4 regions of the Streptomyces sp. 7N604 genome follow, and region 3 is predicted to be linked to each of the others. Evidence: riboswitches for the same ligand, from Rfam matches in the RefSeq annotation. Region 3 holds a riboswitch; each other region holds the start of a gene.
The links. A riboswitch is a leader RNA that binds a small molecule or an ion and turns the genes downstream of it on or off. The one in region 3 is predicted to bind cyclic di-AMP.
Positions count from the first base shown of each region.

Region 1: another riboswitch for cyclic di-AMP. It lies ahead of ACTWP8_RS04360 (transglycosylase family protein); the one in region 3 lies ahead of ACTWP8_RS03255 (M23 family metallopeptidase).
Region 2: another riboswitch for cyclic di-AMP. It lies ahead of ACTWP8_RS10225 (M23 family metallopeptidase); the one in region 3 lies ahead of ACTWP8_RS03255 (M23 family metallopeptidase).
Region 4: another riboswitch for cyclic di-AMP. It lies ahead of ACTWP8_RS17500 (NlpC/P60 family protein); the one in region 3 lies ahead of ACTWP8_RS03255 (M23 family metallopeptidase).

Region 1 covers NZ_JBQQBX010000003.1:114,679-122,005, forward strand. Annotated here, with positions in the region: gene ACTWP8_RS04345 (beta-ketoacyl-[acyl-carrier-protein] synthase family protein) at 1-680, shown strand, start outside; gene ACTWP8_RS04350 (M23 family metallopeptidase) at 752-1,660, opposite strand; gene ACTWP8_RS04355 (cupin domain-containing protein) at 1,834-2,331, shown strand; gene ACTWP8_RS04360 (transglycosylase family protein) at 2,471-3,679, opposite strand; cyclic di-AMP (ydaO/yuaA leader) riboswitch at 3,683-3,859, opposite strand; gene ACTWP8_RS04365 (permease) at 4,537-5,448, shown strand; gene ACTWP8_RS04370 (TIGR03943 family putative permease subunit) at 5,445-6,218, shown strand; gene ACTWP8_RS04375 (acyl-CoA dehydrogenase family protein) at 6,264-7,327, opposite strand, start outside.
Region 2 covers NZ_JBQQBX010000007.1:197,769-205,095, reverse strand. Annotated here, with positions in the region: gene ACTWP8_RS10235 (bifunctional polysaccharide deacetylase/glycosyltransferase family 2 protein) at 1-1,868, opposite strand, end outside; gene ACTWP8_RS10230 (hypothetical protein) at 1,865-2,221, opposite strand; cyclic di-AMP (ydaO/yuaA leader) riboswitch at 3,133-3,260, shown strand; gene ACTWP8_RS10225 (M23 family metallopeptidase) at 3,264-4,061, shown strand; gene tgmA (putative ATP-grasp-modified RiPP) at 4,463-4,654, shown strand; gene tgmB (ATP-grasp ribosomal peptide maturase) at 4,662-5,597, shown strand; gene ACTWP8_RS10210 (class I adenylate-forming enzyme family protein) at 5,784-7,307, shown strand.
Region 3 covers NZ_JBQQBX010000002.1:230,178-237,504, reverse strand. Annotated here, with positions in the region: gene ACTWP8_RS03270 (DNA gyrase/topoisomerase IV subunit A) at 1-366, opposite strand, end outside; gene ACTWP8_RS03265 (M16 family metallopeptidase) at 608-1,960, shown strand; gene ACTWP8_RS03260 (M16 family metallopeptidase) at 1,978-3,345, shown strand; cyclic di-AMP (ydaO/yuaA leader) riboswitch at 3,555-3,716, shown strand; gene ACTWP8_RS03255 (M23 family metallopeptidase) at 3,732-4,499, shown strand; gene ACTWP8_RS03250 (GntR family transcriptional regulator) at 4,663-5,364, shown strand; gene ACTWP8_RS03245 (HPr family phosphocarrier protein) at 5,498-5,779, opposite strand; gene ACTWP8_RS03240 (bifunctional acetate--CoA ligase family protein/GNAT family N-acetyltransferase) at 5,897-7,327, shown strand, end outside.
Region 4 covers NZ_JBQQBX010000014.1:157,932-165,258, reverse strand. Annotated here, with positions in the region: gene ACTWP8_RS17510 (peptidoglycan DD-metalloendopeptidase family protein) at 1-1,122, shown strand, start outside; gene pcrA (DNA helicase PcrA) at 1,207-3,777, opposite strand; cyclic di-AMP (ydaO/yuaA leader) riboswitch at 4,029-4,198, shown strand; gene ACTWP8_RS17500 (NlpC/P60 family protein) at 4,237-5,370, shown strand; gene ACTWP8_RS17495 (hypothetical protein) at 5,452-5,805, opposite strand; gene ACTWP8_RS17490 (NlpC/P60 family protein) at 6,076-7,188, shown strand.

The DNA.
Region 1 (7,327 bases), on a different contig from region 3:
CGGAAGCGGTCATCATCCCGGCCATCATGGCGTCCTTCACCGCGATGCGCGCCCTGTCACCGGGGGCGGAGGGGCCGGAGAAGGCGTCGCGGCCGTTCGACAGGGCACGGGACGGCTTCGTGGTCGGCGAGGGTGCGGGGCTGCTGATCCTGGAGTCCGAGGAGCACGCACGCGCGCGTGGCGCGCGGATCTACTGCGAGGCGGCGGGCTGGGGCGTTTCGGCCGATGCCTTCCACATGGCCGCGCCGCGCCCCGACGGTGCCGGGGTGGTCGACGCGCTGCACAAGGCGCTGGTCGACGCCGGGGCCAGGCCGGACGAGGTGATGCACGTCAACGCCCATGCCACCGCGACCGGCAGCGGCGACGCCGCAGAGGCGGAGGCGCTGCGGACCGTCTTCGGTGACGACGCGGAGCTGCCGGTCACGGCGCCGAAGGGCGCGCTGGGGCATCTGCAGGGCGCGGCGGGCGGTGTGGAGGCCGTGGCCGCGGTGCTGACGCTGCATCACGGGGTGGTACCGCCCACCGTGGGGTGCGAGGAGCCGGACGAGGGCCTGGGGCTCGACGTGGTCACCGGGGCTCCGCGCCCGCTGCCGGAGTCGGGTGACCTCGCCCTGAGCAACTCCTTCGGATTCGGCGGGCACAACGCCGTACTGGCGCTCAGGCGCGTCCGGGCGGCCTGACGCTCGCCTGACGGGCCTTCAAGGGCTAGGGGCCGGAGGGCTTCTTCCCCCCCGTCGCTTCACCCCGACCGTCAGATGCTGACACCCTTGCTGCGCAGATACGCCAGCGGGTTGATGTCCGAGCCGTAGTCCGGGCCGGTCCGCACCTCGAAGTGCAGGTGCGGACCGGTGGTGTTCCCGGTCGAGCCGGACCTGCCTATGCGCTGTCCGCCGTTGACCGGCTGCCCCTCGCGGACAGTGAGCGCTGAGAGGTGCGCGTACTGGCTGTACTTGCCGTCGTTGTGCCGGATGACGACCTGGTAGCCGTACGCGCCGCCCCAGCCCGACGAGACCACCTGCCCGCTCGCCACGGCACGTACGGAAGTGCCGGTGGAGACGGGGAAGTCGACACCCGTGTGGTAGCCGCTGGACCAGCCGGAGCCCGAGGCACGGTACGGCGTGCCGATGGTGGTGTCGGCGACCGGGGCGATGAAGTCCAGTGCTGCGGAGGAGCCGGACTGCTTGCCGGACTTCTCCGGCCGCTCCGCCTTCGCCGGCTTCCGCGCCTGCCCGCCTTTCTCCTCGATGACGAGCTTCTGGCCGGGGTGGATCAGGTCCGGGTTGCCGCCGATGACCTCGCGGTTGTCCTCGTACAGCCGCTCCCACCCGCCGTCGACGTCCCGTACGCGGGCGATGGCGAAGAGTGTGTCGCCGCTGACGACCGTATAGGACTCGGGTTTTGTACGGTTCGGGAGCTCTTTCCGGTGCCCGTTGGCCCGGTGCTCGCCGGCCCTGTGCTCGCTGGCCGCTGTCGCTAACTGCCGGGCCTTGGCGGCGAGGTCGGCGCGCTGCGCATGGTCCCCGGTGTCGACGGGTGCTGCGTCGGCCCCGGATACGGCGACCAGCGGCAGAGCCATTCCCGCGCCGCCCGCGGTGACCGTGAGGGATGCCTGGGAGATGCGGTTCGGCTGGTACCGGCGGTGGCGTCCACGTGCGGGCATAGAGCGCTTCCTCTCCTGCGCGGCCGCGCCAAGATTAGGGCGGGCATTCCGCCCGCCACAAGAGCCTCGTTTTCCGGAAGATCCAAGTCCGGTACGGTCCATGAAACGCTGTCACTTCGCAAGCCCGTGAACAATCAGTTCCGTTACGCCGGACCACGATGCGGAGGCAGCACATGAGGAATCCCATTCCCTCGGCCGAGGAACTCGCCACGATGTACGGCCTGGAGCCGCTGCCCCTGGAAGGCGGTCTCTTCCGCGAAACGTGGGCCGGTCCTCCGCAGTCCGGAGGCCGTCCCGAGGGCACGGCGATCCTTTTCCTGCTGTCGGCGCAGAACGACCTCTTCTCCGCGATGCACCGGCTGCCGCACGACGAGGTCTGGCACTTCTACCTCGGGGACACGGTGGAACTGCTGCTCCTGGAGCCGGACGGCGCATCACGGGTGGAGGTGCTCGGCCAGGACGTGCGCGCCGGGCAGCACATCCAGTACGTCGTGCCGGGCGGCACCTGGATGGGCGCGCGGGTGCGGCCCGGCGGCAGCCACGCGCTCCTGGGATGCACGCTTGCCCCGGGGTTCCTCCCCGCCGACTACGAGGGCGGCGAGGCGGACGAGCTGGCCGCGCGCTACCCGCGGCACGGTGATCTCATCCGGGCCCTGTGCCGCAGCTCATGACCCGTCTTCCGTATCCACCCTCGTATCCATCCCCGTGTCCACACCGGCACAGCACGACGAAGGCGCCCGCCCCCCGGCATAGCGGGGAGCGGGCGCCTCATGGAGTCAGGAGAGAAGACTCCGGCCGCGTCGACCCGTGTCAGATGCTGACGCCGTGCGCACGCAGGTAGGCGAGCGGGTCGATGTCCGAGCCGTAGTCCGGGCCGGTCCGCACCTCGAAGTGCAGGTGCGGGCCACTGCTGTTGCCGGTGGAGCCGGACAGGCCGATCTGCTTGCCGCCGGTCACCGCCTGGCCGGCCGAGACGGACAGCGAGGACAGGTGGGCGTACTGGCTGTACTTGCCGTCCGTGTGGCGGATGACGACCTGGTTGCCGTACGCGCCGCCCCAGCCCGCCGAGACGACCTCACCCGGGCCGATGGACTTCACCGAAGTGCCGGTGGGCACGGGGAAGTCGGCACCGGTGTGGTAGCCGCTGGACCACATGGAGCCGGCCTGGTGGTACGGCGTGCCGAGGGCCGGGTCGGAGACCGGGGCGGTGAAGCCGGAGGCGCTCTGCTCGGAAGCCGGCTTGGCCTCCTGCTTCGGGGCCTCCTGCTTGGGGGCCTGAGCCTTGGGCGCCGCGGGCTTGGGGGCCTGCTTCTTCGGAGCCTCCTGCTTGGGGGCCTGCTGCTGCGGCGCGGCCTCGGCCTTGCCGCCGCCCAGGGCCAGCTTCTGGCCCGGGTGGATCAGGTCCGGGTCGCCGCCGACGACCTGGCGGTTGTCCTGGTAGACCCGCTGCCAGCCGCCGTCGATGTGCTTGGCGGTGGCGATCTTGTAGAGCGAGTCGCCCTTGACGACGGTGTAGGACTCGGGCTTCGCCGCGCCCTTGTCCGCCGTGTCGGCCTTGTCCTCGGCGGGGGCCGGGGCGGGCTTGGTCTCGGGCTTGCCCTGGGCCTGCTCGCCGCCGGTGGAGATCGCGGGGGCCGGACCGCCCTTGGCCAGGCCGGCCTTGGGGCCGCACACGGGCCAGGCGCCGGGGCCCTGGGTGTCGAGCACCTTCTCGGCGACGGCGATCTGCTGGTCCTTGGTGGCCAGGTCGGCGCGCTCGGCGTAGTCGGTGCCGCCGAAGGCCTCCCAGGTGCTCTGCGTGAACTGCAGGCCTCCGAAGAAGCCGTTGCCGTTGTTGATGCTCCAGTTGCTGGTGCTCTCGCACTCCGCGACCTTGTCCCAGGTGTCGACGGAGGCGGCGCTCGCCTGGCCGGCGGTGATGAAGGACAGACCGATACCGGCGCCGCTTGCGGCGGCGGCGAAAGTGGCCCGGGAAATCCGGCCGGGCTTGAAGCGGCGATGACGTCCGCGTGCAGACATAGGGATCTTCCTCTCCTACGCCTGCGAGGTGAGCTGTCGGGTTCGGGCTGGAGTTGCCCGGCCGTGACTTACGCAGCGGCGAGCGCTGCGGCACGTCTTCACCCCAAGCCGGACCACGCCGAGCGCGGTACGGCACTTACCTTTGGTTCCCCCGCTCCTGCCGTGGTGCGTTGTCGTTTCCCCCTCCGCCGGCGGCAGGACTCGGCGCTCCGGCAACAGGGCGCCCGCCCCTTTCGATGGGCAGGCAGCGGAAAAGTAAACACATCCATTTCTTCGCCACAAGTGGCGTGCATTCGCCTGATTCGCCATTGAACAGATCGACTCGGTAATGCGTCACGCTGCGCTGCCGATCTTGGTCCCAGAGCAATAGGCATTACTACTGAACGGCTCTCACAGTGGGCAGTACGTAACCAAGTTGGGAAAATCGCCGCCATTCGAGTGCGCGAAGTCACATTTAACCGGCGGTCTTTGTGAGATGGGTCACCGGCCGACTAATTGTCCGATTTGGTATCTGAATTCAGCTTTGGCGGATTGCAGGCATTAGAAGCCTCTTTGCCGCACGAGAATCTACCCGGCGAAACGGATGAATACGGACCAAGTTCCGGAGATGCGCCACAGCCGGGCCCTCTCCCGCGGCTATCGTGATCACCCCCGGTCGCGGATCTTGCGGAGTCGGAGTGCAGAGAGCGGAAGAGCTGATCGACACCAGGTCACAGGCGCCGCCGGAAGCCGGTGCGAATCCATCCCGTACGAGCTCCGGCGCGGGGCACCCCGACCGCCGTACGCGCCCCGACCGCCGTACGGGCGCCGACCGCCGGGCGTGGCCGCTCGCCGCGGCCGGAGCGCTCGCCGTCGCGGTGGCGGCCGCTGCGGCCACCGGGGTGGTCGGATGGCCGGAGCCCGGGGCCGTGCAGGCCTGGCGGACGATCTGCCTCGCCATCACGGTGCAGGCCCTGCCGTTCCTGCTGCTGGGCACCGCGCTCTCGGGAGCCATCAACGCCTTCGTCCCCGCGCACGTCTTCAGCCGCGCCCTGCCGAAGCGGCCCGCGCTCGCCGTCCCCGTCGCCAGCGCCGCGGGCGTCGTCCTGCCGGGGTGCGAATGCGCGTCCGTGCCGGTAGCGGGGAGCCTGATCCGCCGCGGGGTGCCGCCCGCGGCCGCGCTGGCCTTCCTCCTGTCCGCGCCCGCGGTGAATCCGATCGTGCTCGCTTCCACGGCGGTCGCCTTCCCGGGCGCCCCCGAGATGGTGGCGGCCCGGCTGCTCGCCTCGCTCGCGACCTCGGCGGTCATGGGCTGGCTCTGGATCCGCCTCGGCCGCGCGGAGTGGCTGCGGCTGCCGGCGCACCGGACCGGGCACCGGCCGGGACACAGCAGGTGGGAGGAGTTCCGGCTCGGCTTCCAGCACGACTTCCTGCACGCCGGCGGCTTCCTGGTGCTCGGGGCGATGGCCGCGGCGACCTTCAACGTCGCCGTGGAGCGCTCCGTGCTGGACACCTTCGCCGGATCGCCCTGGCTCTCCGTCATCTTCCTCGCCGCGCTGGCGATCGTGCTCGCCGTCTGCTCGGAGGCCGACGCCTTCGTCGCGGCGTCGCTGACCGGGTTCTCCCCCACTGCCCGGCTGGCGTTCATGGTGGTCGGGCCGATGGTCGACGTGAAGCTGATCGCCCTGCAGTCGGGCACCTTCGGACGCGCCTTCGCCGTACGGTTCTCGGCGGCCACCGCCGTGGTGGCCGTCGCCTGCAGCGCGCTGACCGGGTGGTGGGTGCTGTGAGGCGGAACGTCCAGGTGCTGCTGCTCCTGCTGTCGGGCGCCGGAGTGCTGCACATCTCGCTCTTCAGCGAGGTGTATCTGCGGTACGTGAAGGAGGGCCTGCGGCCGCTGCTGATCGTCTCGGGCGTGCTGCTGGTCGTCCTGGGGACGGTGGGCGCGGCTCGGGACGGCTTCCCCTTCGCCAAGCCCGCTGCCCCGTCCGATGCCCACGACGCCGACGGGGACGCCGACGCGGATCACGGGCACGGGCACGGGCACGATCATGGCAAAGGCCCGCGGATCGCCTGGCTGCTCTTCCTCCCCGCGATCACCCTGCTGTTCTTCACGCCGCCCGCCCTCGGCTCGTACACCGCCGCGCGGGAGAGCGACACAGCGGTCGCGGACGGAGGGCGGTTCTCCCCGCTGCCCGGCGGGTCCCCGCTCGTCATGCCCCTGTCGGACTTCAGCTCGCGGGCGCGGCAGGACCCCGGCCGGAGCCTGGAGGGCCGTACGGTCTCGATGACCGGCTTCGTCACGCCGGGCAAGAGCGGCGGCTGGTACCTGACCCGACTGGTGCTGAGCTGCTGCGCAGCCGACTCGCAGTCGGTCAAGGTCCGGATGCTCGGCACCGCTCCCCCGCCGGCCGACGCATGGGTCACCGTCACCGGCACCTGGCATCCCGTGGGCACGGTGGGCACGCCCTCGGCCGCGGCTGCGCTCGACGCGGCCGGCGTGCGGCGCGTCCCGCAGCCCGCGAACCCGTACGCGGACGCCGCGCCGCCCGCGGCCTGATCCGGCGATCCGTCCACGGGCGTCGCAGTGCGCCCACCGCGGCACTCAGCGAATGGGCATGCCCGAGAGGGTGCGGGCGATGACCAGACGCTGGATCTCGCTCGTCCCCTCAAAAATGGTGTATATCGCTGCATCCCGGTGCATACGCTCCACCGGGTACTCACGCGTGAAGCCGTTGCCGCCCAGGATCTGCATTGCCTTGGCCGTGACCGACTTGGCCACCTCCCCGGCGTACAGCTTGGACATCGAGCCCTCGGCCGAGGTGAAGGGCCTGCCCGCCGCGGCCATCCAGGAGGCGCGCCACACCAGCAGGCGGGCCGCGTCGACCTGTGTGCGCATGTCGGCCAGCTGGAAGGCGACGCCCTGGTTGTCGATGATCGGGCGGCCGAACTGCACGCGGGTCTTCGCATACTCCAGCGCGACCTCGTACGCGGCGCGGGCGATGCCGACGGCCTGGGCGCCGACGGCGGGACGTGAGGCCTCGAAGGTGGCCATGGCGGCATTCTTCACGCGCTCGCCGCCGGCCTTCGCCCGCTCACGCGCGCGTGCGAGGCGCTCGTCGAGCTTCTCCTTGCCGCCGAGCAGGCAGTGGCCGGGGACGCGGACGTCCTCGAGGACGACCTCGGCGGTGTGGGAGGCCCGGATGCCGTGCTTCTTGAACTTCTGGCCCTGGGAGAGGCCGGGAGTGCCCGGGGGCACGATGAAGGACGCGTGGCCCTTGGAGCCGAGCCCGGGGTCGACGACGGCGACGACGACGTGGACGTTCGCGATGCCGCCGTTGGTCGCCCAGGTCTTGGTGCCGTTGATCACCCACTCGTCCTTGGCCTCGTCGTAGACCGCACGGGTGCGCATGGCGGCGACGTCGGAGCCCGCGTCGGGCTCGGAGGAGCAGAAGGCAGCGACCTTGACGTCGCCCGCGTCCCCGTACATCTGGGGGATCCAGGTGCCGACCTGCTCCTCGGTGCCGTTGGCCAGGACGCCGACGGCCGCGAGGCCGGTGCCGACGATGGACAGGCCGATGCCCGCGTCGCCCCAGAAGAGCTCCTCCATGGCCATGGGGATGCCGAGCCCGGTCGGGTCGAAGAACTGCTGGGCATAGAAGTCGAGGG
Region 2 (7,327 bases), on a different contig from region 3:
TATCCCGCGCCGGCCATCTGGACGACGAGGAAGACGAGCCACACCCCGACCGATTGCACGGGGTCGAGGAAGAGCGCCCCGTACAGCGCGAAGACATCGACGACCGGCGCGAGCAGCGGCAGCAGGACCTGGAAGAGAGTGAGATACGTCAGCCCGCGGCGGGCGAAGCGCCCGGCCGGGCCCACCTCGCCAAGGGCACGGCGGTGCTTCCACATGGACTGGAGCGTGCCGTAGCACCAGCGGTAGCGCTGCCGCCACAGCTGACCCAGCTTTGTGGGAACCTCGGTCCAGGCGATGGCGGACTCCTCGTAGACCACCCGCCAGCCCGCCCGCCACAGGGCCATCGTGAGGTCGGTGTCCTCGGCGAGGGTGTCCTCGCTGACACCGCCGACGCCGAGCAACGCGTCCCGGCGGAACGCGCCGATGGCACCGGGGACCGTCGGCATGCACTCCAGCACCTCGAACATCCGGCGGTCGAGATTGAACCCGAAGACGTATTCCAGGTGCTGCCATCTGCCCAGCATGCGGCGCCGGTTGGCGACCTTGGTATTGCCGCTGACCGCGCCGATGGCCGGGTGAGCGAGCGGCTGGATGAGCCGGTACATGGCGTCCGGCTCGAAGACGGTGTCGGCGTCGACCATGACCACGATGTCGTATCTCGCATAGGCCAGGCCGGTGTTGAGCGCGGCGGCCTTGCCCGCGTTGGGCTGACGGATCACCTGGACGCGGGGATCGTTGATCCATGTGGCGATGTCCGCCGTCCGGTCCGTCGACCCGTCGTCGATCACGATGATCTGCAGATACGGGTGTGTGGAGGCGAGGAGCGAACGGACGGTGCCCTCGATCCCCGCCTCTTCGTTGTACGCGGGTACGAGGACCGTCACCGGCTCGTTGACCTCCCGCAGCCAGGGCGAGCCGGGGCGGAAGCGTTGGAGACGACGGACATGGGTACGGGCGAGGACGACGAGCATCACCAGCCGCAGGAGCGCCAGCCCGCCCGTTATCCCGAGCACCCAGGTCATGGCGCTCACGAAGGCGTGCCCGAGGGTCTGGACCCAGATCAGGCCTCTGCCCTGCCCGCGGTCGATGGCGGACACCGGCGCGTTGGCCGAGGGCATTCCGAGCCCGGCCGTCACGGTGGTGAACTCCTTGACGTTCCGGTCGCCCAGCAGCTTTTTCGTCTCTCTGTACGCGGCGTCGGTCTGGGTGTACTGCCGGATCAGGCCCTGCGACGGCTTCCGGTACGGACCGTCGGCGGCGACCAGCAGGTAGCCGTCTGCGGCGGCGCGCCGCGCCGCCCTCCACTCGCCGCCGCACATCGTGTCCGCCTGGGTGGTGTTCGGCAGCCGCAGCAGCGAGGTGCTGACTCCTGCGCTGCCCGCCAGCGCCGTCTGCGTGAGCGACAGCTCCAGCCGGTTACGGAAGGCCGATACCGAGCCCAAGTCGGTCTTGTTGTAGGTGAACGAGCCGATCTCGTGGCCCTCGGCGCGGATCCGCCGCACCAGGTCCGGTTCCCGGGCGGCCTGGGCGCCGGAGAGGAAGAAGGTGGCGTGGGCATGGTGCTTGCGCAGCAGGTCGAGCAGGCGCGGGGTCCACACGGGGTCGGGTCCGCTGTCGTAGGTGAGGGCAACGGTACGTGCGGGCATGGCTGCCGTCTCCACCTTGTCCCCGGTGATGCGCACCACCGGGTCGCCGGTGTCCGCGGCCTTCGGTACGGGTTCGGTGCAGTCGCGCTTCGTCTGCGCTTCGGCGACCGCGTGGGTGGTCCAGCCTTCGAAGAGCAGGGCGGCGGCGACCGCGGAGAGGACCAGGATCAGCAGGAGCCAGTGCCCACGCGGGTCACGGTGCTGCGCGTGCCGAGGACTCACCTGACAGTGCCTCCACGCGGGGACGGGTTGGCTCTGACCAGGGCTGCCCTGGTCCTTCCATGGCCGGGGAGACTGGTTGTTGCCGGAGCCGCCGTGGTGGCTGTGGGGGGCGGCGAGGCGTCGGCCGGCTCGGCCGCCGGGCGTGCAGTGGAGGTCGGGACGGAGGAGACTGTGGCCACGACGCGGGCAGGGGCCGTGAGGTCTGCCGAGGGCTCGGACCCAGGACGGTCGCTGTCCGTGGTGGACGGCTCGACGGTCCTGGGCGGCTTCTTCTCTACGTGCTGTTGCAGCACCCCGGAGAGCGCGGCGACCAGCAGCAGCAGATAGCCGGTGCAAGCGGCTCCGACAGCCATGGCCGCGTACCACAGGACGTTCCTGCGCCGACTGGAAGCGTCGACGAATATCTGGCGATTTCGATTATCCCGCCGTATGCGGCTTCTGCTTGCCTTACTCATGCGGCGCGAGTGTAGCCAGTTCTCCGAACGGGCGCGTGTCGGAAAGATCTTAAGCGCCCGCCTATGCCCCCGCTTTTCCGCCCTCCACCCTTCATGGGGTACAAGGCGATATACCCATCCGAACCGCTCGAAGCGCACCGGGCGCTCTTCGTCCGCCCGCGGAGCCTCTCCTGGCGGATGCAGAAACGTATTTGACGGGTGATCAGCTGACGATCGCGTGGGATTCCAGCGGCCTCCCTTGCGGTGATCACCACTCTCCGGGCGCTCCCGGCCACCACGCCCAATAGCCGCCACGGGACATGCAGAGTTACCCAATGGCTATGACCTCCAGCACTTCTGATACGCGGCTTAAGGGCCACCTGCACAGACAGCAGAAAGTTGACCGGCCGCGCGCGAGCAAGCCGTTCCGCCGCGACGCCGCGCAGTTATGGGGTGGATTCCTGGGCACAGGAGCATCGTGGAGCAGTTCGTCCCGAAGTGTTGGGCTGATCACCCAAGAAGGCGATGGACCCAAACCGGCCACTCATGTCCCCTGTGTCGGCTTAGGGACCGCCCGCCACGTCGTGGTGTCCTGGCTCGCAAGCGCGTGCACCGGCATCCTCCTTTGCGCGGATATCGTGATTACCCATCCCGAACTCCCAGGTAAAGAAAGTCAGTTGACTCGGATCCGCTTGTGAAGGCCTTGTGTTCGAACACATGGTTCCTCTAGCGTGCTCGGCGTTCGACAACGAACACCGCGTGGCCGGACCGCCGAGTCCTGCCCCTGGCCGCGCGGCAGCACGTCACTACACCGCAGGGCAGGAGTGGGGGACCCACTTTCGCCGTATCGGGCCTTGCGTGCCGGGCGGCTAGGGGTGAAGCCGTAGCAGCACACGGCCGGGCAATTCTCCAGCCCGAACCCGACAGCTCACCTCGCAGGCGTTCGGAGTACGGAGCCACCTTGACGTCTGCAGTTGGACGACACCGCGCCCCACGCCCCCGTCACACCACTCGCCGCCTCGTCAGCCGCGTCAGCGCCACCGGTGCGACCCTCGCTCTTCCGGTCATCGGAGCCGGCACCGCCAGCGCTCTGGACGGTGACAGCGACACCTACACCGTCTCCTCCGGCGACACCCTGTCAACGATCGCGGAGGAACAGGGCATCGAGGGCGGCTGGCAGAAGCTCTACGAGGACAACAGGTCCGTCATAGGCGACGACCCGGACCTGCTCTCGATCGGGCAGAAACTGTCGCTCGACGGCGCAGGCGATACCGGCACGAGCACCGGCGACAACAGCACCGGCACCACGACGGGCACCCAAGCCTCGTACAGCTCGAGCACGGAGGAGACGGCCCCGAGCGCCGTCCTCCCGGTCAGCGGCGGCATCCTGACCGCCGGCTTCCAGGACAGCGGCGACATCTGGTCCAACGGCCACACCGGCCAGGACTTCGCCGTGCCGACCGGCACCACCGTGAGAGCCGCCACCGGCGGCACCGTGGTCTCGGCGGGCTGGGACAACGCCTTCGGCTACGAGGTCGTCATCAAGCACGACGACGGCGAGTACACGCAGTACGCGCATCTGTCACAGATCGATGTGTCACCAGGCGCCACGGTAGGCACGGGCGACCGCATCGCACTTTCCGGGGCCACCGGCAATGTCACCGGGCCCCACCTGCACTTCGAGGTGCGCACTACCCCCGATTACGGATCCGCCGTCGACCCTCTGGACTGGCTGCGGGACCGCGGCGTGGAGACCTGACACCTCACCCCGGATCGAAGATTCCGCCACAGGCTCGGTGCGATGGTCGGCTACGCCCGTTCTCTGTGCGCAGATGGTGAAGGAATGCAGCCCGGACCTGTGCGATCTCAGCCGTAGACAGGGTCACCCCGTCATACGTACGAGCACGGAGCCGGTGGCGGGCCATACCTCCCCGGCGGCGTGCCGGGCGAGGCCGACCGGATTTCAGCGCGGTCGGCGTTGCAATCGGAGAGACGTTGTCGGTGCTGCGCGCTCGGCACCCCACCGATCGTTGCCGATGTTCCGAATGGCCTGGTACCGACCGGGCTGCATTCCCACCTGCCCCAACCTGCTGGATACCTGCGCCCGATGGGCAAATCCAGAACCCGCCACCCCCCTCCCGGCAAGCCCGAGGAGACACGATGAGACCTTTCGCGCTGAACTACGCCCGCCCGGCCGTCCACCCACCCGTCACGACTCCTTATACCTATGAATCCACACGGCAGTTGAACGTCCTGCCCGACGGACGCCCGGCCATCAGCGACCGCGCCCTGCTGCTGGCGACCGGCACCACCGCCTCCACCGCCGGTTCCAAAACGCACTTCGATGACTGACGGGACCATGACGGTGCTCGTACTCACCTGCGCGGAGGACGTGACCGCGGACATGGTGGTGTCCGCCCTGCACGACGCGGGCGTCCCGGTCGTACGCCTGGACCCCGCCGACCTCCCCGGCCAGGCCGCCCTGTCCGCCGAATACGTCAAGGGCGACTTCCACGGATACCTTTCGGCCGATGGTGGCCGTGTGGTCAGCATGAGCGGACTGCGCTCGATATGGATACGAAGACCCGGCGAGCCCGGAGCTCACGCCCTCGAGCAGTCCGCATGGCTCACGGCCGAGTCCACACAGGCCCTGTACGGAACGCTGTACTGCACGGGCGTGCGCTGGATGAACCACCCCGTCGCGGCCGTGCAGGCCCGCTGCAAACCGTGGCAGCTGCGCGTCGCCCACCGCAGCGGCTTCGCCGTACCCCCCACATTGATCACCACCTTTCCGCAGGTGGCACGCGAGTTCGCCATGGAGCACCGGGACCTCGTGGTGAAGTCGGTTTCGGGAGCGCACCCCAGCGACCCGCCGATGGCCCTGCCCACCACCCGTATCGAGCCGGATGCGGACTTCGCGGAAGTCGGGGCCGGCCCCACTCTCCTTCAGCAGCGCGTACCCAAGCGTGCGGACATCCGGCTGACCTGTGTCGGGGACGAGCTGTTCGCCGCCCGAAAGGCATCCGACCCCGACCAGGTGGACGGGCGTTTCACCGACAAGGGCGGTTCCTGGGCCCCCGCCGAGGTACCGTCCCGCATCGCGCAGGCCGTCCGGGCCTACATGTCTCTGGCTCAGCTCGCCTACGGTGCCTTCGATTTCGCCGAGGACGGCGACGGCACCTGGTGGTTCCTCGAGTGCAACCAGGGCGGGCAGTTCGGCTTCGTCCAACTGGAGACGGGCCAGCCCATCGCCGGAGCCGTCGCGGCCTGGCTGGCCCTGCGCACAGCGGGGTGACGCCATGGGGACGCTTCCCAGCATCACCGCCGACGCTCGCTTCGCCGCTGCGGTCGCGCGCCGCGGCTGTGCTCCGCGCACAACCGGTGTCGCCGGAGTCGTCGCCCGCGCCCATGGGCCCGCGACGCCGCGCGTTCGTACCGTCTCTCATCACAGCGCGGCAAACGGACTGTGGTGGAGGATGACATGCACTTTGCGGAGCTGCCCGATGTACGTGCAGGGCAGAGCCCCGATGCCCCGAGCGTCGCCGACGATTCGGTGCGCCTGAGCAATGCCGGCTTCCTGGCGTGGGTCAAGTCGACCGCGGCGTGTTTGCGGGAGCGCGGGATCGGGAGCGGCGATGTCGTGGCGGTGATGCTGTCCAATCGCGTCGAATTGGTGGTGACGCTCTTCGCGGCGTGGCGGCTGGGGGCGGCGGTGACCCCGGTGAATCCAGCGCTGACCGCCGCCGAGGCCGAGTATCAGCTCGCCGACGCCGCCGCCAAGCTCGTCATCGTCCAGGACGGCTGCCCGGCTCTGACCGCGGATACGGTCGATGCGGCCGATCTTCGCAGGGCCGCAGAAGCCGGAGGCCCCCTCCATCCCGCGGCCGAGGCGGGCGAGGCCGACGAGGCCGACGCCCGGCCGGATGCGGCAGCCTACGAACGCGAGGCGCTGGCCCTGCTGATCTACACGAGCGGCACGACCGGAAAGCCCAAGGGCGTCATGCTCTCCCACGCCAATCTCTCGGCGATGTCGAGGATGATGATCGAGGTGTCGCAACTGGGCGAAGACGACCACAGTCTGCTCGTCCTCCCCCTCTTCCACGTCAACGGCATCGTCGTCAGCGTGCTGTCGCCGCTGCTCGCGGGCGGCAGGGTCACCATCTCCGGCCGCTTCAAGGCCGATACGTTCTTCCGGACCATCGAGGCGGTACGGCCGACCCGCTTCTCGGCCGTACCCGCGATCTACGCGATGCTGGCAGCGCTTCCCGAGTCGGAGCGGCCCGACACCTCTTCCGTCCGTTCCGCGGCGTGCGGGGCCGCGCCGATGCCGGCCGAGCTCATCGAACGGTTCGAGAGCCGCTACGGGATCCCGGTCGTGGAGGGCTACGGCCTGTCGGAGGCCACCTGCGCGTCAACGGCGAATCCCATCGACGGCCCGCGCAAACCCGGAACGGTGGGTCTGCCCATGCCGGGCCAGGAGGTCGCCATCATGGATTCCTCGGGCCGGCTGCTGCCCCAGGGGTCCATCGGTGAAGTCGTTCTCCGCGGCCCCAACGTGATGCGCGGCTACCTCAACAAGCCCGAGGAGACCGCCCGTACGGTCGTCGACGGCTGGCTCCACACCGGCGACGTCGGCCGATTCGACGAGGACGGCTATCTGGTGCTCGTCGACCGCATCAAGGACCTGATCATCCGCGGTGGGGAGAACATCTACCCCAAGGAGATCGAGTCGGTGCTCTACGGCCACCCGGGGGTGTTCGAGGCCGCGGTGGTCGGGGACGCGCACGAGGTGCTCGGAGAGGTGCCCGTGGCCTTCGTCGCACTGCGTCCGGATGCGGCCGTCACCACGGAGGACCTCCTCGGGCACTGCCGCGGCTCGCTGTCGCGCTTCAAGCTCCCCGACCGCGTCATCGTACGAGAGACCCTGCCCAAGAACCCCGTGGGAAAGATCGACAAGCCCGCTCTCCGGGCGGTGCTGACCTCGTCCGCGTCCCCGGCCGCCTGAGCCGCTCCTCTTCTTCCAGC
Region 3 (7,327 bases):
CAGCGAGCCGAAGTTGCCGTGCCCGTCCACCAGCGGCAGCCGCATCGAGAAGGGCTGCGCCATGCGCACCAGCGCGTCGTAGATCGACGCGTCGCCGTGCGGGTGCAGCTTGCCCATCACCTCGCCGACGACGCGGGCGCACTTCACATAGCCCCGGTCGGGGCGCAGGCCCATCTCGTTCATCTGGTACACGATGCGGCGGTGCACCGGCTTCATGCCGTCGCGGGCGTCGGGGAGGGCGCGCGAGTAGATGACCGAGTAGGCGTACTCGAGGAAGGAACCCTGCATCTCGTCGACGACGTCGATGTCGAGGATGCGCTCCTCGAACTCGTCCGGCGGCGGGGTCTTCGTACTGCGGCGGGCCATCGCGGCTGCTGCTCCTTAGAAACTGCCTTCAGCGGTGTGTTCCGGGCCCCTCCCGCGCCCCGGAGGCGGCAGCAGGAGGGAGGATCTGACGCCGACCATTGTGGACCCACCCACCGACAGCGCGTTCCACCTACCCGTATGACCCCCGTACGGTACGGGAACTTCGCCAGGTGGCAGCACGCTTGCATACAGTGGCAGGACTCTTTACGACCTCTGCCATCCCGCGATCGAAGGGACGTACATGCCCATGGGTCACACGGCCACGCAACAGGCCGGTTCCGGCGGCCTGAAAGCGACCGAGCACCGCCTGGACAACGGTCTGCGCGTGGTGCTCTCCGAGGACCACCTGACCCCGGTCGCCGCGGTCTGCCTCTGGTACGACGTCGGCTCCCGCCACGAGGTCAAGGGCCGCACCGGCCTGGCCCACCTCTTCGAGCACCTGATGTTCCAGGGCTCCGGCCAGGTGAAGGGCAACGGCCACTTCGAGCTGGTCCAGGGCGCAGGCGGCTCCCTGAACGGCACCACCAGCTTCGAGCGCACCAACTACTTCGAGACCATGCCCGCCCACCAGCTCGAGCTCGCACTCTGGCTGGAGGCCGACCGCATGGGCAGCCTGCTGGCCGCGCTCGACGAGGACGGCCTGGAGAACCAGCGGGACGTCGTGAAGAACGAGCGCCGCCAGCGCTACGACAACGTGCCCTATGGCACCGCGTTCGAGAAGCTGGTGGCCATGGCCTACCCCGAGGGCCACCCGTACCACCACACCCCGATCGGCTCCATGGCCGACCTGGACGCCGCCTCCCTTGAGGACGCGCGGAACTTCTTCCGCACCTACTACGCGCCGAACAACGCCGTGCTGTCGGTGGTCGGCGACATCGACCCGGAGCAGACGCTCGCCTGGATCGAGAAGTACTTCGGCACCATCCCGGCCCACGACGGCAAGCCGGCGCCGCGCGACGGCTCGCTCCCGGACGTCATCGGCCGGCAGCTGCGCGAGGTCGTCGAGGAGGAGGTCCCGGCCCGCGCCCTGATGGCCGCCTACCGCCTCCCGCACGACGGCACCCGTGAGGCCGACGCCGCCGACCTCGCGCTCACCGTCCTCGGCGGCGGCGAGTCCTCCCGGCTCCACAACCGCCTGGTGCGCCGCGACCGTACGGCCGTGGCCGCCGGCTTCGGCCTGCTGCGGCTGGCCGGCGCCCCCTCGCTCGGCTGGCTGGACGTGAAGACCTCCGGCGGCGTCGAGGTCCCGGACATCGAGGCCGCCGTCGACGAGGAGCTGGCCCGGTTCGCGGAGAAGGGCCCGACGCCGGAGGAGATGGAGCGCGCCCAGGCGCAGCTGGAGCGGGAGTGGCTGGACCAGCTCGCCACCGTCGGCGGCCGCGCCGACCAGCTCTGCCGTTACGCGGTGCTGTTCGGCGACCCCCAGCTGGCGCTGACCGCCGTCGACCGGCTCCTGGCCATCACCGCAGACGAGGTCAAGGCCGTGGCCGCCGCCCGGCTGCGCCCCGACAACCGCGCGGTCCTCGTCTACGAGCCGACAGCACCCGCAGACAGCCAGGCCGACGACAACGCAGGACAGGAGGCGGCCCAGTGAGCGACGCCGGCCCCACCATGACCTTCCACCCGCAGCCGCAGGGCGGGATCGCCAAGCCCTGGGCCTTCCCGGCCCCCGAGCGCGGCACTCTCGCCAACGGCCTGACCGTGCTGCACTGCCACCGCCCCGGCCAGCAGGTCGTCGCCGTCGAAGTGAACCTGGCCGCGCCGCTCGACGCCGAGCCCGCGGGCCTGGACGGCGTGGCCACGATCATGGCGCGGGCGCTGTCGGAGGGCACCGACAAGCACACCGCGGAGGACTTCGCAGCGGAGCTGGAGCGCTGCGGCGCCACCCTCGACGCGCACGCCGACCACCCCGGCGTCCGCGTCTCCCTGGAGGTCCCGGCCTCCCGGCTGTCCAAGGCGCTCGGCCTGCTCGCCGACGCCCTGCGCGCCCCCGCGTTCCCGGACAGCGAGGTCGAGCGGCTGGTCCGCAACCGCCTCGACGAGATCCCGCACGAGCAGGCCAACCCGGCCCGCCGCGCCGCCAAGGAGCTCTCCAAGGAGCTGTTCCCGGCCACCTCCCGGATGTCCCGGCCCCGGCAGGGCACCGAGGAGACCGTCGAGCGCATCGACGCCGCCGCCGTACGGGCCTTCTACGAGGCGCACGTCCGGCCCGCCACCGCCACCGCGGTGGTCGTCGGCGACCTGACGGGCATCGACCTCGCCGCGGTCCTCGGCGACACCCTGGGCGCCTGGACCGGCACCACGGCCGCGCCCCGCCCCGTACCGCCGGTGACCGCTGAGGACACCGGCCGCGTCGTGATCGTCGACCGCCCCGGAGCCGTCCAGACCCAGCTGCTGATCGGCCGTATCGGCCCGGACCGCCACGACCGGGTCTGGCCCGCCCAGGTGCTCGGCATCTACTGCCTCGGCGGCACCCTCACCTCCCGTCTCGACCGGGTGCTGCGCGAGGAGAAGGGCTACACCTACGGCGTGCGCGCCTTCGGCCAGGTGCTGCGCTCGGCCCCGGACGGCACGGGCGCGTCCCTGCTCGCCATCAGTGGCTCGGTGGACACCGCCTCCACGGGCCCCGCGCTCGAGGACGCCTGGAAGGTCCTCCGCACGCTGGCGGCCGAGGGCCTGACGGACGCGGAGCGGGACACCGCCGTGCAGAACCTCGTCGGCGTCGCCCCGCTCAAGTACGAGACGTCGGCGGCGGTCGCGGGCACCCTCGCCGACCAGGTGGAGCAGCATCTTCCGGACGACTACCAGGGGCAGTTGTACGCGCGGCTCGCCGACACCGGCACCGTGGAGGCGACCGCGGCGGTCGTCAGCGCCTTCCCGTCCGACCGCCTGGTCACCATCCTCGTCGGCGACGCGTCCGCCATCGAGGAGCCCGTACGGGCCCTGGGCATCGGCGAGGTGAAGGTCGTCACCGGCTGACGTCGCGTCAAGCTCTCTCGCGGGAGTGACGAAGTACCCCGGAGCGTCCGTTGCTCCGGGGTACTTCCGTATGCCCGGGTTTGTTGATGAGTCGGCCGTTTGTTGTGTGGTGTCGGCTACAAACGCCCTGATTTCTTTGGCGATTGAAAGATGTCCCGTTTAGCGTCGGTCCGGCTGTCCGGCCGACCACGCGCCGCACCCGCGGCCCCGGGCAGTCATCGCCGAGTCCCCGTACGGCGCGAGCCAGGGGAGCCGGGGACCCGAACTGTGAGTCCCTGGGGTGAATCGGGCGCCTCCTGGCGGAGGGGCCCGTAGGAGACCTTCCTGCTCCGAACCCGTCAGCTAACCCGGTAGGCGAGAAGGAAGGAAAGGAGCACCGCCGCCGCATGGCGTCGTTCACCCGTGCCACCGGGAAGCACCGCCGTCCGAGCCGCCTCGTCCGCTCGGGCGCGAACATCGCAGGCATAGCCACCCTCGCCACCACTGGCGTCGTGGCCTCCCTCGCCTCGGGCTCCGCGCTCGCCGCGCCCGCTCAGCCGCCCGAGGCCGAACAGACCGGGCTGCGCCAGGCGATCGTCCTGGACGACTCGCTCGCCGAGACGATCAGCGCCCAGGCGCAGGCCCAGCGGACCGCGGCCGACGAGGCCGCCGCGCGAGCCAGGGCCGAGGCCGAGGCGAAGAAGCGGGCGGCGGAGGCCAGGGCCAGAAAGGAGCGCGCGGCGCGCGAGGCCGAGCGCAAGCGGCTGAACGCCTTCGTGCTGCCGGTCGAGGGCAGCTATATCTCCACCGCGTACGGGGCGGGGGGCGGCGCCTGGTCCTCCGGGGCCCACACCGGCGTGGACTTCCACGCCGCGGCCGGAACCTCGGTACGCGCGGTGGGCGCGGGCACCGTCGTCGAGGCGGGCTGGGCCGGCGCGTACGGCTACAACGTCGTGATCAGGATGAAGGACGGCACGTACACGCAGTACGGCCACCTGTCGGCGATCCGCGTCTCCGTCGGCCAGAGCGTCACCCCGGGGCAGCGGATCGCCCTGTCGGGCAGCACGGGCAACACCTCGGGTCCGCACCTGCACTTCGAGGCCCGTACGTCCGCCGACTACGGCTCCGACATGGACCCCGTGGCCTATCTCCGCTCGCACGGAGTGCGTATCTGACCCGTTTCGTGGCCTGTTTCACAGCCGCTCTGGCCAAAAGATATCCATGTTCCGGCCCCGCCCGTCGGAAATTCCACCGCATTGCAATAGAGTCCCTGAACAAGCAGCGATCGAGCATGTTTCACGGGGATTAAAGCGGAGGACCGGCTATGCGGGGTCGGATGTGAACGGCGATGCGGTGGCCACGGGCCGCATTCCGGCGCACGCGGTGTGCCAGGCGATCCGGGACGACATCGTCTCCGGCGTGCATCCCCCCGGCAGCAGACTGACCGAGGAGGTCCTGGCCCGCCGCTACGGCGTCTCCCGCGTCCCGGTCCGCGAGGCCCTGCGCACCCTGGAGTCCGAGGGCTTCGTGACCACCCGCAGGCATGCCGGAGCCTGCGTCGCCGAGCCGTCGGAGCAGGAGGCGGCCGACCTCCTCGACATCCGTGCCCTGCTGGAGCCGCTGGGCGCCGCGCGCGCCGCACAGCGCCGTACCGAAGCGCACCTCAAGGTGTTGCGCGGGCTCGTGCGGCTGGGTCAGGAGCGCGCCCGCCGCGGGCACTTGGCGGATCTGCGGTCGCTGGGCGGCTGGTTTCACGAGACCCTGGCCCAGGCCTCGGGCAGCCCCAGCCTCGCCGCCCTGCTCACCCAGGTCCGCCGCAAGATCACCTGGGTGTACGCGTCGGACGCGCCGGTCAGGGCCGCCGACTCCTGGGAGGAACACGCGGCCATAGCCGACGCGGTGGCCCGGGGCGACGCCGACCGCGCGCGTGCCCTGATGACCGTGCACACCGAGCGCTCCCTCGCGGGCTACCGGCTGCGCCGCCCGGGCCATGTGAGAACTTCGAAACACTCCGTAAACAGATTGAGCGCGCAGAATTAACAGAACTCCCGTATACAACGAGGGGCGAATTCCGCGCGGAAAAGAAAAGCGACTTCCGAACGACGGAGCCGCGGTGGCCATAAAGGTCCACCGCGGCTCGTTTGCGTATTTCGCCGAGTCGGGTCCGGACGGTTCAGACAGTCTCCGGAAGCTCTTCGAGACCCTCGGCGACCAGCTTGGCCAGACGGTCCAGAGCGATGTCGGCGCCATCGGCGTCCGACGCGAGAACGATCTCCTCGCCACCCTGGGCGCCCAGGCCGAGCACGGCGAGCATGGAGGCGGCGTTGACCGGGTTGCCGTCGGGCTTGGCGATCGTCACGGGGACGCCTGCGGCGGTCGCCGCGCGGACGAAGATCGAAGCAGGCCGGGCGTGCAGGCCCTCGTTCCAGCCGACGGTGACGCGGCGCTCAACCATGGTGCTGCCCTTCGGGTCGTGTCAGGTTTCCCGACGTTGTCTAGACCAGTAGTTCCGTCCAGTCTCTCACGGCGCACGGAGTGCTCCGCTCCGCCCCGCGCCCGTACGCTTGTCCCCATGCAGACGACGCCGGAACACGCCTACCCGGCCCACTGGGAGGCCGACGTCGTGCTGCGTGACGGCGGCACGGCACAGATCCGGCCGATCACTCCGGACGATGCGCAGCGCCTGGTGCGCTTCTACGAGCAGGTCTCGGACGAGTCGAAGTATTACCGCTTCTTCGCACCGTACCCTCGGCTCTCCGACCGCGATGTGCACCGGTTCACTCACCACGACTACGTCGACCGGGTCGGCCTCGCGGCCACCGTCGGCGGGGACTTCATCGCGACCGTGCGCTACGACCGGATCGACGCCGACGGACGGCCCGCCACCTCCCGCCCGTCGCCCACCGCCACCGTCAACGGACGCTTCGCGACCTCTCCCGATATCGCCGACGAGGCCGAGGTCGCCTTCCTGGTCCAGGACGCCCACCAGGGCCGCGGCGTGGCCTCCGCCCTCCTCGAGCACATCGCAGCCGTCGCCCGCGAGCGCGGCATCCGCCGCTTCGCCGCCGAGGTGCTGCCCGCCAACAACAAGATGATCAAGGTGTTCACGGACGCCGGGTACACCCAGCAGCGCAGCTTCGAGGACGGCGTGGTGCGCCTGGAGTTCGACCTCGAGCCGACCGACCGGTCCCTCGCCGTCCAGCGGGGCCGGGAGCAGCGCGCCGAGGCCCGCTCCGTGCAGCGGCTCCTCGCCCCGCGCTCCGTCGCCGTCATCGGCACCAGCCGCAGGCCCGGCGGCGTCGGCCGCACCGTGCTGCGCAACCTGCTCGCCGGTGGCTTCACCGGGCGGGTGCACGCCGTCAACCACGCCTTCCCCGAAGGCGGGGCGGTGCTCGGCGCACCCGACCTCCCGGGCCCCGGCGTCCAGGCCCACCGCTTCGTCCACGACATCGGCGAGCAGGTGGACCTGGCCGTCGTGGCCGTACCGGCCGAGCATGTGCCCGCGGTCGTCGCCGACTGCGGAGAGCACGGCGTGCAAGGCCTGGTCGTGGTCTCCTCCGGCTACGCGGAGAGCGGGCCCGCGGGGCGCGAGCGGCAGCGCGAACTCGTCCGGCAGGCCCGCTCGTACGGCATGCGGATCATCGGGCCCAACGCCTTCGGTCTCCTCAACACGGCCGAGGCCGTACGGCTGAACGCCTCCCTCTCGCCCGAGCTGCCCCGGGCCGGCCGGCTCGGCCTGTTCACCCAGTCCGGCGCCATCGGCATCGCGCTGCTCTCCGGGCTGTACCGGCGCGGCGCCGGGCAGATCGGGCTCTCCACGTTCGTCTCCGCGGGCAACCGGGCGGATGTGTCCGGCAACGACTTCCTGCAGTACTGGCACGACGACCCGGACACCGACGTCGTCCTGATGTACCTCGAATCCATCGGCAACCCGCGGAAGTTCACCCGGCTCGCCCGGCGCACCGCCGCCGTCAAGCCCGTCGTGGTCGTCAAGGGCGCCCGG
Region 4 (7,327 bases), on a different contig from region 3:
GACTTCACGCAGGCGGACTTCGCACAGCAGGACTTCACGCAGCAGGACACCGGGCAGTACGACTCGACGCAGTGGGACGCGGGAGCCTACGCCGAGGACTCGTACGCCGAGGCGTCGTACGACCCGGCGCCGGAGGCCGAGCCTGAACACACCGCCGTCTTCGAGGCGTTGGAGGAGCCGGGCGACGAAGCCCCGGCTCCGGCTGAGGCTCCGGGAGCCGACTACCCCGAGGCCGGCTTCAGCGAAGCGGCCGCGCACGCCGAAGTCGCCCCGGACGAAGGCCACGAGGGCGAGTACGCGGGCGGAGCCGACGCGGATGGAGCCAACTGGAACGGAGGCGGAGTCGCCACCGTTCCTGTACAGCGCCGCCCGGGCCCGAGCAGCCGGGCCCGTCGGCGCATGCCCGCCCGCCGCTCCGCCATGCTCACCGTCGCCGTCCCGTCCGTCGCCGTCATGGGCGTCGCCGGAATCGCCGCCGCCTCCGTCAGCGGCATCGACAGCGACCAAGGCGGCGCGAAGGGCGCACAGGCCGCCCACGGCCCCCCCGCCGAGCAGTCCGCGGCGGCCAACAACAAGCTCGACACCCAGCTCGCGTCGCTCACCGCCGACGCCGACGACTTCGCCGACCGCGCCAGCCGCACCCAGGAGCGCATCGACCTCAAGCAGCGCCAGCTGGAGGAGAAGAAGCGCAAGGAGGCGGAGGCGCGCCGCAGAGAGGCGCTCCGGCCGAAGTACGCGCTCCCGGTCGAGAAGAACGGGCTCAGCGCGTATTACGGCCAGGCGGGCATCAACTGGATGTCCGTGCACACGGGTATCGACTTCCCGGTCAGCTACGGCACGCCGGTCATGTCCGCCACGGACGGCACGGTCCGTACGCAGTGGGACGTCTCCTACGGAAACATGGCCATAGTCACGGCCCCTGATGGCACCGAGACCTGGTACTGCCACCTCAGCAGCACCAAGATCCGGTCCGGCTCGGTCAAGGCGGGGGACGTCATCGCGTATTCCGGAAACTCCGGCAACTCCACAGGACCGCACCTGCACTTCGAGGTGCGGCCGGGTGGTGGCTCGGCCGTCGACCCGCTTCCGTGGCTGCGCAACCACGGGCTCGAGCCGACCTGACACACCAGGGTGTGGGCATTCGTTCCGCGGGGCGATGGGGGTGCCCCCATCGCCCCGCGGAACGAATGCCCACAAAGCGGCGAGCTAGAGCTTCTCCACCGGCGCGTAGCGCAGCAGCAAGACCTTCGGCTTTTCGTCGCCGAAGTCGATCGTCGCCTTCGCGTCGTGTCCGCTGCCCGTCACCGACATCACCGTTCCCAGTCCGAACTGGTCGTGCGTCACGCGGTCGCCGACCGCCAGCGCGATCACCGGCCGGTCCGTCGCCCTGCGCGTCGCGAAACCGCTCGGCCCGCCCGCCCTGGAGCGCGAGGACGCAGAGGACGACGCGGACGGCGAAGTCGACAGCAGGGAACCCAGCCCGGCCGTCGCCGAAGCCGACGGCGTCGACGCACCCGTACGCCGCCACTCCACGAACGTGTCCGGGATCTCCTCCAGGAACCGGGACGGCGGGTTGAACGACGGCTGGCCCCATGCGCTGCGCATCGTCGACCGCGTCAGATACAGCCGCTCCCGCGCGCGCGTGATCCCGACATAAGCCAGCCGGCGCTCCTCCTCCAGCTCCTTCGTGTCGCCGAGTGCGCGCATGTGCGGGAAGACCCCGTCCTCCATGCCGGTCAGGAAGACGACCGGGAACTCCAGGCCCTTGGCGGTGTGCAGGGTCATCAGCGTGATGACGCCGGTGCCTCCCTCGCCCTCGTCCTCGTCCGGGATCTGGTCGGAGTCGGCGACCAGGGCGACCTGCTCCAGGAATTCGGGGAGCGTGCCCGGGTTCTCCTCCGTGCGCTCCTGCTCGAACTCCAGCGCCACGGCGGCGAGTTCCTGGAGGTTCTCGATCCGCGTCTCGTCCTGCGGGTCGGTGGAGGCCTGGAGCTCCGCCAGATAGCCCGTGCGCTCCAGCACTGCCTCCAGCACGGTCGCCGGTCCCGCGCCCGATTCGGCGATCGTCCGCAGCTCCTCCAGCAGCGTGTTGAACCGCTTGACCGCGTTCGCCGACCGCGCCGCCATGCCGTACGCCTCGTCGACGCGGCGCAGCGCCTCCGCGAAGGTGATCTTCTCGCGCAGCGCGAGCGCCTCGATCATGGCTTCGGCGCGCTCGCCGATGCCGCGCTTGGGGACGTTGAGGATCCGGCGCAGCGGCACGGTGTCCTCGGGGTTGGCGAGCACCCGCAGGTAGGCGAGGACGTCGCGGACCTCCTTGCGCTCGTAGAAGCGCACGCCGCCGACGACCTTGTACGGCAGCCCGACCCGGATGAAGATCTCCTCGAAGACACGGGACTGGGCGTTCGTACGGTAGAAGACGGCGACGTCGCCCGCCCTGGCCTCGTCCTCGTCCGTCAGCCGGTCGATCTCGTCGGCGACGAACTGCGCCTCGTCGTGCTCGGTGTCCGCGACATAGCCGGTGATCGCGGAGCCCGCCCCCGCCTCCGTCCACAGGTTCTTGGGGCGGCGGTTGGCGTTCCGCTCGATGACGGCGTTCGCGGCGCTGAGGATCGTCTGCGTGGAGCGATAGTTCTGCTCCAGCAGGATCGTGGTGGCGTCGGGGTAGTCCTCCTCGAACTGGAGGATGTTGCGGATGGTCGCGCCGCGGAAGGCGTAGATCGACTGGTCGGCGTCGCCGACGACGCACAACTCGGCCACGTTGAGATCGGGCGCGGTCTCACCGGTCCCCACCAGCTCACGCACCAGCGTGTACTGCGCGTGGTTGGTGTCCTGGTACTCGTCCACCAGCACGTGGCGGAAGCGGCGCCGGTAGTGCTCCGCGACGTCCGGGAACGCCTGGAGCAGGTGGACGGTGGTCATGATGATGTCGTCGAAGTCCAGCGCGTTGGCCTCGCGCAACCGCGACTGGTACAGCGCGTACGCCTCGGCGAGGGTCTTCTCGAAACCGTCGCTCGCCTGCGCCGCGAAGTCCTCGTCGTCGATGAGCTCGTTCTTGAGGTTGGAGATCTTCGCGCTGAAGGACTTCGGCGGGTAGCGCTTCGGGTCGAGGTCGAGGTCGCGGCAGACCAGGGACATCAGGCGCTTGGAGTCGGCGGCGTCGTAGATGGAGAAGCTGGAGGTGAAGCCGAGCTTCTTGCTCTCCCGGCGCAGGATGCGGACGCAGGCGCTGTGGAAGGTGGACACCCACATCGCGTTCGCCCGCGGCCCGACGAGCTGCTCGACGCGCTCCTTCATCTCGCCCGCGGCCTTGTTGGTGAAGGTGATCGCGAGGATCTGGCCGGGGTGCACGCGGCGCGCGCCCAGCAGATACGCGATGCGGTGCGTCAGCACGCGGGTCTTGCCGGATCCGGCGCCGGCGACGATGAGCAGCGGAGAGCCGGTGTGGACGACGGCGGCGCGCTGCTGCTCGTTCAGCCCCTCGAGCAGCGCGGCGGGGTCAACGGCGGGCCGCGGGGCGCCGTTGCGGTAGTAGCGCTCCCGCGCATCCTGGTCGGCGCCAGCGTCGAAGCGGCCCCCGAAGAGGTCGGCCGGGATCTCCTCCGGGCCCCTGTCCTCGGGCGGCGGGGGCGGGTGTTCCTCGCCGGGGTGCCCCGAGTGGCCGGCGTGGCCGGAGGGACCCATGTGGCCAGGGTGACCCGGCCCCGGGAGTCCGGCCGGGGGCTCTGCCGGGTGCTCGAGGTCCGCCAGGAAGCTGTCGTCAAAGAGGCTGCTCATCGTTCACCGAGTCTAGGCCGCGGGGCTGACAGCCCACGCCGGTTCCCGCCCCTCCGCTGCGGGAGGGGCACATTTCGCCCTAAACGATCGCGCCGCAGAAAGGTCACGAAAAGGTTTCGGGCATATCGAACATCAGCCTTCACAACCGCCCCACACGTTGGCTACCGTGCTCGCTCAGGCGGCCCGATCCCCCTGCCGGCGACCGCGTCGGCACGGGCAGCCTCCGCCGAGTCCGGCGCTGCCCGAAGGACGTCCCGAGGACGCCCGAAGGCATCCGGAGCCGGGGACCCAACGTACGACCGGGGTGAATCGGCCCCCGCACGCACGCGTGTCAGAGCGTGGCGGCGCGCGGTGGCCGTAGGGCAGCCTTCCGATCGCCCGAACCCGACAGCTAACCCGGTAGGCGGTCCACGGAAGGAGTCGCGCGCCTTGGCGTCGCACCGCAAACGGCGGACTCGAATGTTCACGTCCCCCGGTTCCGGCCGCGCGGCCGTCGGACTGACGACCGCGGCCCTCGCCTCGGTCAGCCTGCTCTCCCAGAGCGCGCAGGCCGCGCCGGACGAGCCGAAGCAGAGCATCGAGGAAGTCCAGAAGAAGGTCGACGAGCTCTACCGGCAGGCCGGCACCGCAACGCAGCAGTACAACCAGGCCAAGGAGCGCAGCGAGAAGCAGCGCACCAAGGTCGACCGGCTGCTCGACGACGTCGCGAAGCGGACGGACAAACTCAACGAGGCGCGGCGCATGCTGGGCAGCTACGCGGCCGCGCAGTACCGCAATGGGGGCATGGCCTCGACGGCGACGATGATGCTCGCCGACGACCCGCAGAGCTACTTCGACCAGGACCATCTGATGTCCCGGATGACCGGCCGGCAGCGGCAGGCCGTCGAGGACTTCCAGACGGAGCAGGAGGCCGCGTCGAAGAAGCGCGCCGAGGCCGCCGAGAGCCTCGCGTCGCTGACCGAGTCGCAGAAGGAGCTCCGCACCACCAAGGAGTCCGTGCAGGGCAAGCTCTCGGAGGCGCGCGAGCTGCTGTCGAAGCTGACGGCCGAAGAGAAGGCGCGGCTGGCGGAGCTCGAGCGCAAGCGGGAGGCCGAGGCCCGGCGCAAGGCGGAGGAACTGGCGCGGCAGCAGGCGGAGAAGGCGCGCCTGGAGCGGGAGCGCCAGGAGCAGGAGCAGAACGACGGCTCCGGTTCGACCGACGGAGGCTCGGACTCGGGTACGGACTCGGGCGCCGACTCGTACGCCACCAAGGCCGCCAAGGCCATCGACTTCGCGCGGGCCCAGATAGGCAAGCCGTACGTGTGGGGGGCGACAGGCCCGAACTCGTACGACTGCTCGGGGCTCACGCAGGCCGCCTGGAAGTACGCCGGGGTCTCGCTGCCGCGCACGACCTGGGACCAGGTGAAGGTCGGCACGCGGGTCGCCACGGAGGACCTGAAGCCGGGCGATCTCGTCTTCTTCTACGACGACATCAGCCACGTCGGGCTCTACATAGGCGACGGCCAGATGATCCATGCACCGAAGCCGGGCGCGAACGTCCGCACCGAGGCGATCACGTACATGCCGATCTACGGCAGCGTCCGCCCGGCATAGCCCACGCGCCGGCACAGCCGCGCGGGAGGGGCCCCGGGAGCGTTCGTGCGCCCCCGCGGCCCGCCCCGCCGGATCGGCAGGTCAGGTCCAGAGGACGGCGATGAAGATGTTGGCGACGGTGAGGAGGCCGACCGTGCCGAAGGCCGCCTTGTCGACCTTCTCCTCGTCCCGCTTCACGTAGACCAGGCCGAGGATGACGACCAGAAGCGCGAGCTTCACGCCTATCTTGACGTTGTTGACGGCCTGGTCGTCGGCCTGGTTGAGGCCGACCAGCGCGACGCCCGTGATCAGCATGGTCAGCGCGCCGTGCAGCATGGCCGGGTTGAAGCGGGCCGTTCCAGCGCTCATTGCCTTCATCTGCGTGAGGAAGCCGCCGAGCAGGGCCGCGATGCCGATGATGTGCAAGCCGACGAAGACACTGATGAGTACGTCCATGCGGCGGAGCGTAGCCGGGCCCGTAGCACCGGTCTCCACCGAGGTGCGCCTCAATCGCCGCTTCGGTCACGGCCGCACCAAGAAGGCGGCAGCACCCGGGAGTTCACCCGCCGCTTCTGTTCAGTGCCGCTCTTAAACGTTCCAATCCCGGTCATCACGACACCTGCCCGTAACACGGAGGTCTAGCGTCCTCCACCGAGGCGCCCCCACGCGCCCCGGTGGCGACCCCCGCACGGCCACCGGAAAGGCAGGAAGGAAGTGACGGCCGCCGTGGCCTCGCACAGGAAGCCCAGGCAGCGATCGCTCACTGGCACGCTCACCGGCACGTTCACCGGCATCACGGGCATCACGGGCATGAGAGGCGGTACCGCAGCCCGTACGGCCGCGACGCTCGCCCTCGCGAGCGCGGCAGGCGCAACCGGCGTCGTCGGCGCCGCGCAGGCCGAGCCCAGCCTCACGCCCGCCCAGGTCAAGGCCAAGGTCGACCGGCTCCACCACGAAGCCGAAGTCGCGACGGAGAAGTACAACGGCGCGAGGGAGAAGACCAGCAGGGCGCAGAAGGAGCTGGACCGGCTGCGCGACAAGGCCGCGCGCAGGTCCGGGCGGTTGAACGCCTCCCGGAACGCGCTCGGTTCGATCGCCACCGCCCAGTACCGCTCGGGCGGCATCGACCCCGCCGTCCAGCTCGCGCTCTCCTCATCCCCCGACGACTACCTCGAGCGCGCCGCCGCCGTCGAGCGGGCGGGCAGCCGCCAGGCCGCCGCGGTCAGCGGCATCCAGCGGCAGCTGCGCGACATCGAGCAGGTACGGGCCGAGGCGGGCGAGAAGGTCGCGGAACTGCGATGCAGCCAGGCCGCGTTGAAGCGACACAAGCACACGGTGCAGGAGAAGCTCCGTGAGGCCGAGGGGCTGCTCGACCGCCTGACGGCCGAGCAGCGCGCGCAGCTCCTCGGCCGGGACGGGCACGGCGCGGACGCCGCGGCGTCCGCGCGCGCGGGCCGCGGCGCCTCGCGCGGCCCGGTCCGGGCGCCGAACGTCCGCGCCGCCACCGCCGTCTCGTACGCGTTCGGTGCGCTCGGCAAACCGTACGTCTGGGGCGCTACCGGCCCGAACGGCTACGACTGCTCGGGCCTCACCCAGGCCGCCTGGAAGGCCGCCGGGGTCTCGCTTCCCCGGACGACCTTCACCCAGATCAACGCCGGGCAGCGCATCTCACGGTCCCAACTCGCGCCCGGTGACCTGGTGTTCTTCTACTCCGGCGTCAGCCATGTCGGGCTGTACATCGGGGACGGCCAGATGATCCACGCCCCGCGGCCCGGCGCGCCGGTCCGCGTCGCCGCCATCGACGAAATGCCCTTCGCAGGCGCGACCCGCCCGGCCTAGCGACCTGCCCCAGGCCACTGGCGGAGGACCACCCTGGCTCTGCCCACGGTCCGCACGACAAGCGACCCAGTTGCAGGGCGATGGAATCGATGCCCTGAATTGACTTTATCGCGGACCGGAAAAACGTCAACTCCCTGCA